Regions from separate parts of the Massilia sp. R2A-15 genome, predicted to be linked through region 2. Evidence: predicted binding sites of a transcription regulator. Region 2 holds the regulator's gene; the other holds the start of a gene.

Region 1 (4,521 bases), 1.3 Mb from region 2:
TTGTTTAATTTGGGATTTGCTACTGGCGTGGCGCAGACCTTGGCGCCTGGAGTGTACGTGGCGATGAACGGCCAGGTGTTCGCGTGGGATAACGTGACGAAGAACAAAGCGGCCGGAGTGTTCCAGCCGCTGTAAAACGGAGGCGGGGTCTGGTCCCGCGGAGCGACGGGGACGCCGAGTCCCCATCTTCGCGTGGACGTTCCAAAATGGGGTCAGGTCCGCAGGACCAGACCCCTTCACTTCGGCTTACGCCGTCGCTTCGCCGCCCAGCGCTTCGACGACGTCGGCCATCATCTGCGCCAGTTCGCCCGTCATCATCATCATGTCGTTGTCGAAGCGCTCGTCGTCGTTGCGGGTCGACGCGTCGTTTTCCTTGATCACGTCGAGCGGCTTGATGCCCTTGATCGCCAGCGACTCGGTCAGCACGAACGAGATCTTGTCGTTCCACGTCATCGCCAGGCGCGTGCACTGCTTGCCGGCTGCGATGTGGCGGCGGATGTCGTCCGCTTCCAGCGCGTGCTTCACGTAGCGCACCGCAGCCTTGCTCTCGCCGGTGGCGCGCAGCTCGGTATCCTGATCGACCGTGAAGCCGACCGGCGCCTCGTCCGTCTCCAGCCACGCCGTCATCACCGCAACCGGCGAGCGCTGCACGCGCAGGCTCTCGAGTGGCAGCTTGTCGACTGCTTTCAACAGCAGCTTGATCACATCGTCGGCCTTGGCCGGGCTGGCCGCATCGACCACCAGCCAGCCGTTCACCGGATCGATCCAGGTGTACACGTTGCTGCGGATGCTGAACGCGCGCGGCAGCAGTTCGTCGGCCACGCGCTCTTTCAATTCCTTCATCGCCTTCTTGCCTGGCGCGAAACCTTGTGCTTCTTCCAGTTCGGCCGCCTTGGCCTTGGCTACCTGGTTGATGACCGAGCCTGGGAGCAGCTTCTTTTCGGTGCCCAGCTGGATCAGCATCTGCTTGTTGACGACGTGGACCAGGCCGCCGTTCGGACGCGGCTTGTCCCAGCCCTGGCGCAGCAGTTCGTTGCTGGTGGCGGGCACGAAGCTGTTCGGCGCGAGGGCCGCTTCGAGTTGCTCAGGCGTGAAATTCCATGGTGCGGGCAGGCGGTAAATCTGGAGATTCTTAAACCACATAATTGTTATCCGATTGTGTCAGCATTACAGAAGGAACGACATTCTACACGCTCGCATGAGCCGGGAATCGTCGCTGTTGGGTAGAAAATGTTTACTTGAACTGGGTCTTGCGCGCGCCTCAGAGTTCTGCGCCATCGGCGAACAGGGACAGCTGCGCCAGCGTCTCCTCCTCACCCAGCCGCACGCCCAGGCCGAGCAGGCGCACAGGCATGTTCCGGCGCAGGAAGCCGGTTTCCATCAGGCGCGCGTACTGGGCGGGATCGGGCGTGATGCCGACGCATTCGACCGTGGTCTGCGTGAAATCGGCGAACTTGATCTTGGCGAACAGCTTGTGCACGTGGCGCTCGGCGCCGGCCCGCTTGATGCGTCCCAGCAGGCTCTCGTGCAGCTCGGGCAGCAGCGCCAGGCAGGCGGCGAGGTCGGGCACATCGGGCGTGTAGGTCTCCTCGACGCTGACCGACTTGCGTTCGCGCTCGTTCGACACGACGCGGTTGTCGATGCCGCGGCACAGGTCGTGCAGGCGCGCGCCGAAGCTGCCGAAATGGTGCTGCAGTTCCAGCATGGTCCAGCCGCGCAGGTCGTCGCAAGTCTGCACGCCAAGACCGTTCAATTTCGCCGCGGTGACCTTGCCGACGCCGAACAGCTTCTTGACCGGCAGCGCGGCCACGAAACCGTCCACCTCGTCGGGGCGCACCAGGCACAGGCCGTCGGGCTTGTTCCAGTCGCTGGCGATCTTCGCGACGAACTTGTTGGGCGCCACGCCGGCGGAGGCGGTGATGCCGACGGTGTCAAAAATGCGCTGACGGATCTCCTGCGCGATCAGGGTGGCGCTGCCCTTGCAGTGCGGCGAATTGGAGACGTCGAGGTAGGCTTCGTCGAGCGAGAGCGGTTCGACCAGGTCGGTGTAGTCGCCGTAGATGGCCAGGATCTGGCGCGAGGCGGCGCGGTATTTCTCCATGTTCGGCGGGATGACCACCAGGTCGGGGCACAGCTTGAGGGCTTGGGCGGTGGCCATGGCCGAATGAATGCCGTAGCGGCGCGCCTCGTAGTTACAGGTGGCGACGACGCCGCGCTGGTCGGGGCGGCCACCGACGGCGAGCGGCACGTCGCGCAGGGACGGATCGTCGCGCATCTCGACCGAAGCGTAGAAGCAATCGCAGTCGCAGTGGATGATTTTTCGGGCCGGAGCGTTCACGCGGGGACGAACTACTGTAAATGCATACAGTATTCACCGAAACGAGCTTTATTGCAAGTTGGCGCGGGGGTCTGGTCCTGCGGACCTGACCCCATTTTCAGTCGGCCGCCAAATCGTGTCGGGCGCCCAATCCCGATGCCGCACCTTCCATCACGAAGCGTCGATAGGCATGGATCGCTTCGTCTCGCTCACCGGAGAACTGACTCAGCACCCAATCTATCTGCAACCAGCGCGGCGCGGGTAAAACTCCACTGGTCATCGCAAAACTGCTCCACGGCCAATCGCCGGGCGCTCCCACGATGCCTGCACGCACGGGATTGAGCACGACATAGCGCATCAGTTCAATCAGATGCGCCTGCCGGTGAACCAGCTCGGAATGGTAGCGCGCCTGAAAAACGTGGCCCGAGCCTGCATGGCGATAGTTGAAGCGTTGGGTGTAAAGCCCGTTCAACTGACGCATGCCGCGCGCCAAGTTGGCTTCGGCCATCTCGACGACCAGATGATAGTGATTACCCATTTGGCAGAACGCATGCACCGACCACGCGTATTTAGAGCAAACACCGGAAAGTACGCGCAGCCAGTTCTGCCGGTCGATGTCGTCGCGGTAAATGGTTTCCCGGCGATCGCCGCGTGATGTGATGTGGTGGATTGCGCCGGGAAAATCGACGCGGGTCGGTCTTGGCATGGCATGCTCCGTCGGAGAGCAATGTTGGACGCGCGATTTGCTGATGAGTTCAAAAAAATGGGGTCAGGTTCGCAGAACCTGACCCCGATGCTGCAGGAGGCGCAGGTCCGACGGACCTGACCCCCAACGCAAATTAGAAGTTGCCCTTGAACTGGACGCCCACCGTGCGCGGCTCGTTGATGAAGCCGGTCAGGTTGTTGAAGTCGATGCCGCCGGTGATGCGGCGGGTGTCGAGGATGTTGCGGCCGAACGCGGCCACTTCATACTTGCCGTTGCCGAAGATGTAGCCCACGCGCAGGCCGCCTTCGGTCAGCGCCTTGCCAGTGAACTCGACCGACTCGTACAGGAAGAAGTTGATCTTGCTGCGGTACGACCAGTCGGTCAGCGCATACAGCTGGCCGTCGGCCAGGTTCCACTGGTAGCGCGCCGATGCATTGACGGTCCAGCGCGGCGCCTGCGGCAGCGGGTTGCCGTCGATGATCGCACGGCCGGCGCTGTTCACAGGGTCGAGCGGCGTGCACTTCGCGCCGCAGTTGGCGATCGACAGGCTAGGATCGCGGATCTCGGTGAAGTTGTAGCTGCCGCCGGCGCTGACCTTGAAGTCGCTGGTGACGAAGCCTTCGAAATCGAGTTCGGCGCCGCGGCCCTTGGTCTTGGCCGCGTTGATCAGGCGGTTCACGTTCGAATTGCCACCGACGACCGTCAGCTGCTGGTTCTTGACGTCGAAGTCGTACAGGCTGAACGCAACGCGCGCGCGGCGATTGAGCAGGTCGGCCTTGACGCCGGCTTCGACCGAGGTGATGGTCTCGGCGTCGGCCACGGTGATCGGCACCGCAGCCGATGCGGCGGCGATACTCGGCGCGCGGAAGCCTGTCGCCACGCGGGCGTACAGGTTGACGTCCTTGTCGAGCTTGTAGGTGCCGCTCAGGTCCCAATTGACCTTGTGCTTGCTCTCGTTGACCGAACTTGGGCCGATCTGCACCACATTGACCGCTTCCACCGTGCCGAAATCCTTCTGGTCGTTGGTGTAGCGCAGGCCGCCGCGCACGGTCAATGCGTCGCTGACCGCGTAGTTCAGCGAGCCGAAGGCCGCCCACGCGGTGTTCTTCTGGTGGCTGGCCAGGTGCGAGGTCTGTGCGCCGGTGGTGCTGTTGAAGTTGTTGCTGTAGCCGTTCGCGTCTTCATTGAAGTAGTACACGCCGGCCTGCCAGTTCAGCGGGCCGGCCGCTTTCGACTCGGCGCGGAATTCCTGGCTGTACTGCTTCAGGCCGGTGATGCCGCCACCGGTTTCGACCTGGAACGGGATGAAGCCCGGGCCGGCCGGCGTGCCGCCGTCGATGTCGCCGCGGCTGAAGTAGTGGTCGACGTGCTCGTAGCCGGTGACCGAGAACAGCTTGATCGCGCCCAGGTCCCACGACAGGCGCGCGTTGGCGCCGTTGGTCTTGAGGTTCTGGAAGTTCTGGCCATTGGTGACGATCTTGTCCGGATCGAAGCCGTC
Region 2 (4,521 bases):
TAACCCGGCTTTATGGTCTCATCTCGCGGGCGCATGGCCCGCGATGCGAGGGTGCTGCTTAGGCTGCTTCGCCCACGACGGCCACGGTGATTTCCACCACGACGTCGGTGTGCAGAGCGACGGCAACTGGATGGTCGCCGGCGGTCTTGAGCGGGCCGGTTGGCATGCGCACTTGTGCTTTCTCGACAGCGAAACCTTGCTTCGTCAGCGCTTCGGCGATGTCGAAGTTGGTAACGGAACCGAACAGACGGCCATCGACGCCCGCTTTTTGAGCGATGGCGATGGTCATGCCGGACAGTTTCTCGCCCTGGGCTTGCGACGCTGCCAGCTTGGCGGCGGCGGCCTTTTCCAGTTCGGCGCGCTTGACTTCGAATTCGGCGACAGCCGATGCGGTGGCGCGGCGGGCCATCTTTTGCGGGATCAGGAAGTTACGTGCGTAACCGTCTTTGACTTTGACGACGTCGCCGAGGTTGCCGACGTTAACGACTTTTTCTAACAGGATGATTTGCATATTTTTCTCCAGGTTCTCTGCAGCGATTAAGCGTGGTGCAGGTCGGTGTATGGCAGCAGCGCGAGGTAGCGTGCGCGCTTGATGGCGGTGTCAACCTGGCGCTGGTAGTGCGCCTTGGTGCCGGTCAGGCGTGCTGGCATGATCTTGCCGTTTTCCTGGACGAAGTCCTTCAGGGTGTCGACGTCTTTGTAGTCGACCTGCTCCACGTTGGCTGCGGTGAAGCGGCAGAATTTCTTACGCTTGAACAGTGGGTTCTGTTGTTTGCGCTTTTCTTTAAGCTTGAGCTTGTTCTTGTCGAATTTTTTACCGAATGCCATTTTAGGCTCCTGTATCTAAAAAGTACCCCGCTTAGGCGGCGGCACTGAAATCAATGATGTGAAACACCAGCGCTTTGCTGTTGCGATTCTTTTTGGCCAGAAATCCCGTGAACTGGTGCGCTGCGCCCAACTCGGCCCGTGCAAACCGCCCTGAAATTTCGCCCGCGGCAAGCGCGGCAATTTCAAACTCGGTCAACCTTGGCACCCCTGCTTCCACCTGCTGCGAACTATGCGTCAGGGTGGCGGACACGATCGGCACGCCGGCCGGGGTGTAGCGCAATACGTCGCGCTCCGAAATCGATGCTACAAACTGAAGTTGATTCACTTCACCAGCTTAAGGTTCCAGCCGAAAATCAGGCAGCGGCTGCAGGTGCTACTGCGGCGGCCGGAGCTTCCGAGCGGTGGCTCTTGGCTGCGTCTTCACGTTGTACCGACTTCATCATCGGCGACGGCGCGGTTTCAGCCTTCTTCATCTTAACGGTGAGGTGACGCAGCACGGCATCATTGAATTTGAATGCGGTTTCGAGTTCCACCAGGGTCTCGTTGTCGCACTCGATGTTCATGCAGATGTAGTGTGCCTTAGGCAGCTTCTGGATCGAGTAAGCCATCTGACGACGGCCCCAGTCTTCGACGCGATGGATGTTACCGCCGCGCGCGGTGACGCTGGCCTTGTAACGTTCGATCATCGCCGGGACTTGCTCGCTTTGGTCCGGATGGACGATAAAAACGATTTCATAATGACGCATGCATAACTCCTTAGGGACGTTTAAAACAAAAGCCCACCTCGGCGTCAAGACGAGTGTGGGAAGGGAAAGCCGGCAATTATAGCGCGGGAGTGGCGCCCGTGGCAACGGGTTTGTGGCGTCAGGGTGCGCGCGGCGCGGGGAAATTGGACGGAGCAGGCACGAAATCGTCATCGAACAACTGGTCGCGCGAATAGGGAATCGCCGCGGGGAAAATCTTTCGGTCCAGTCCGGTTTGCACGGAAGCGCCACGAACAGCCCGCGGATAGCTCTTTTCGGCCGCCTGCATCGCTAGTGGCGCCAAGCTAGGACTTTCTTCCAGCAGCAAAGCCAGCGCGGAGCGCTGTTCATGGATCGTACCCAGCCAGCTGCGTGACTTGCGTTCGGGCTGGTATTCGCATTTGAGTAAATGAATGATCAACACTTCCAAGCGGCTAGCGAGCTCCTTGCGAAGACTACCCATGGCGTCATCCAGTTCCTCAATCAGGTGATCCACGTCCAACTCGGCAAGGCGGCGCTGGCGCAGCAAGGCGTGCTGTTGTTCGTACCACAGCATCAGATCTTGATCATAATCTGCGCGCTGGGATCGATCCGATTTGAGTTCAAGCATAACGACCTCCTGCTCCCAAGATAGCACCAAAAGCCCGCGCCGGCGTGATGGGCGCCCACCTCAAATCGAACAAAATCCGGTCTTCATGCGGTTTTTTGTGAATTTCCCTTGCATTCGCCGAAATACTGTACAAAAATACAGTCTGTTCATATAACCAGCACCCGCACCCCAATGATCAAGCTCACCGCACGGCAAGAACAGATCCTTAACCTGATTCGGGATGCAATCGAGAACACCGGCTTTCCTCCGACCCGCGCCGAGATCGCCAACGAACTGGGCTTCAAATCGGCCAACGCCGCCGAGGAGCATTTGCAAGCCTTGGCGCGCAAAGGCGCCATCGAAATCGCGCCGGGCACCTCGCGCGGCATCCGCCTGGTCGGCGCCGCCAATCCCGAGCCGATGCCCATGCCGCCGCCCACGCTGATGATGTCGCTGCCGCTGGTCGGCCGCGTTGCCGCCGGCTCGCCGATCCTCGCGCTCGAGCATGTCGAAGCCACTTACAGCGTCGATCCGTCGATGTTCTCCTCCAAGCCGGACTTCCTGCTGAAGGTGCGCGGCCTGTCGATGCGCGACGCCGGCATCATGGATGGCGACCTGCTGGCGGTGAAGAAAATCGACAGCGCGAAGAACGGCCAGATCGTGGTCGCGCGCATCGGCGACGACGTCACCGTCAAGCGCTACCGCAAGACCGGATCGCTGATTGAGTTGTTGCCGGAGAACCCGGACTTCAAGGTGATCAAGGTCGATCCCTCGGTGGACGACTTCGCCCTCGAGGGCCTCGCCGTCGGCCTGATGCGCACCTGGCACTGATCCTGGCGGTGGGCACGAGTTCAGCGAGACCGGGCTCGATCCGCCGCGCCGGCAGCGCCCGGAACATTTTCGTTCGCTACGGGGCCGCTTGAAATCGCTGATGGCTATTTTGGGATCGTGACAGCTGGCGCATTGCGGATCGTCCAGTCGCGCCAGATGGCGTGGTCGCGCCTGTACCGGTCCATGTCCGCCATGCGCTGTTCCCAGCGATTGCTCTCGGTGGTCAGGTACGCGGTGGTCTGCAACATCCACGCTTCGCGCGACGCCATCACCTGCGCGGCGGTTTGCTTGCCATGCTCCGCCACTGCGGCATACACCTTGCCGAGGTGCTCCCTCGCCTGGCCGAGTTCCTGCTCGCTCATCAGCAGCGCAATATCCTCGGGGATGCGCTTAGCCGGCGGCAAGACGCTTTCGAGATTGCTGATGAAGCCGTTGTAGCAGGCCCGGTAGGCCTCGAACGCAGCGCTCACTTTGCCAATCTCGCTCTTGGTCCGCGACACGTCGGGAGCCTTTGGCTGTACACAGTTGAATTCGCCGGCAACCAGGTCGGCGCCGTCGTAACCGGTGGTCCAGTACGAAATGTCGGCCAGACGCTGCTGGCGTTGCCCGGTCAGGCGGGTCGCCGCGACAGCACCCGGATGACCGGCCGCCGCAGCCTTGGCGAACAGGGCGTCGCCCTTCTCGCGATCGAGCGGCGCGCCCTCCCCGTACCAGTACATTTCACCAAGGCGCAACTCGGCCTCGGGATTGCCGGCGTTCGCCAGCTGCGTGTACAGCGCCAGCGCCTGTCGATAATCCTTGCCGTTCAAGGCTTTCGCCGCGTCGGAGAGATCGGCTGCGCAAGCAGTAGCCGCGCCCGCGATAAGGAACACGCCCGCAATGAATCGTTTCATGCTGTTCTCCATGCCTGAGGGTGATTAAAAGTTTCGCTTTTTTTGGTGCATTTCAAGCTGGCTCGAGGCAAACGGTCGCCGACAGGCCGCCCCTACTTCCTGGGCTGCGCGCGGGTCGCGATGTCGATCGCCCCGTTGTTCGACACGCGCTGCCTTTCCATGTCGTCCAGGTACTGTTTTTCGCGCAGTTTCTGGGTCGTCAGGTAATCGGTGGTTTTCGCCATCCATTTGTCGCGCTTCTCGAGTGTCTGGTCGGCCGTCAGCTTGGCGCGGGCCGCAACCGCCGCATAGACCTTGCCCAGATGCTCGGTGGCCTGGCGTAGTTCCTGCTCGCTCATCAGCAGCGTCACGGCTTCCGGGATGGCCTTTCCGGGCGGCATGACGCTTTGGAGATGGTCGATGAAGCCGTTATAGCAGGCTGTGTAAGCGTCGGCGGCCTCGCTGGTCGCCGTCACCGCCCGTTTGGTCTGGGAGAACTCAGGAAACTCCGGCGCCACGCAGTTGAACTTGCCGGCGACCAGGTCCGCGCCATCGTAGCCGGTGGTCCAGTAGGCGATGTCGGCCAGCCGCTGCTGGCGGTCGCGACTGAGGCTGGTGGCCGCGACGGCAGCCTGGTTGCCTGCGGCGGCGGCCTGGG

What was found. The regulator LexA, encoded in region 2, represses DNA repair genes until DNA is damaged. The targets are predictions, from matches to a motif close to ACTGTATNNNNATACAGT.
Region 1: the regulator LexA is predicted to act here: its motif matches at 2,352-2,369, upstream of dinB (DNA polymerase IV).

The regions. Positions count from the first base shown of each region.
Region 1 is NZ_CP131935.1:4,216,952-4,221,472, forward strand. Features, by position in the region: gene Q4S45_RS19410 (asparaginase domain-containing protein) at 1-135, shown strand, start outside; gene Q4S45_RS19415 (recombination-associated protein RdgC) at 247-1,143, opposite strand; gene dinB (DNA polymerase IV) at 1,262-2,275, opposite strand; gene Q4S45_RS19425 (transposase) at 2,436-3,023, opposite strand; gene Q4S45_RS19430 (TonB-dependent receptor) at 3,157-4,521, opposite strand, start outside.
Region 2 is NZ_CP131935.1:2,901,484-2,906,004, forward strand. Features, by position in the region: gene rplI (50S ribosomal protein L9) at 59-511, opposite strand; gene rpsR (30S ribosomal protein S18) at 538-828, opposite strand; gene priB (primosomal replication protein N) at 860-1,153, opposite strand; gene rpsF (30S ribosomal protein S6) at 1,182-1,574, opposite strand; gene Q4S45_RS13405 (DUF29 domain-containing protein) at 1,693-2,181, opposite strand; gene lexA (transcriptional repressor LexA) at 2,353-2,991, shown strand; gene Q4S45_RS13415 (sel1 repeat family protein) at 3,096-3,884, opposite strand; gene Q4S45_RS13420 (sel1 repeat family protein) at 3,977-4,521, opposite strand, start outside.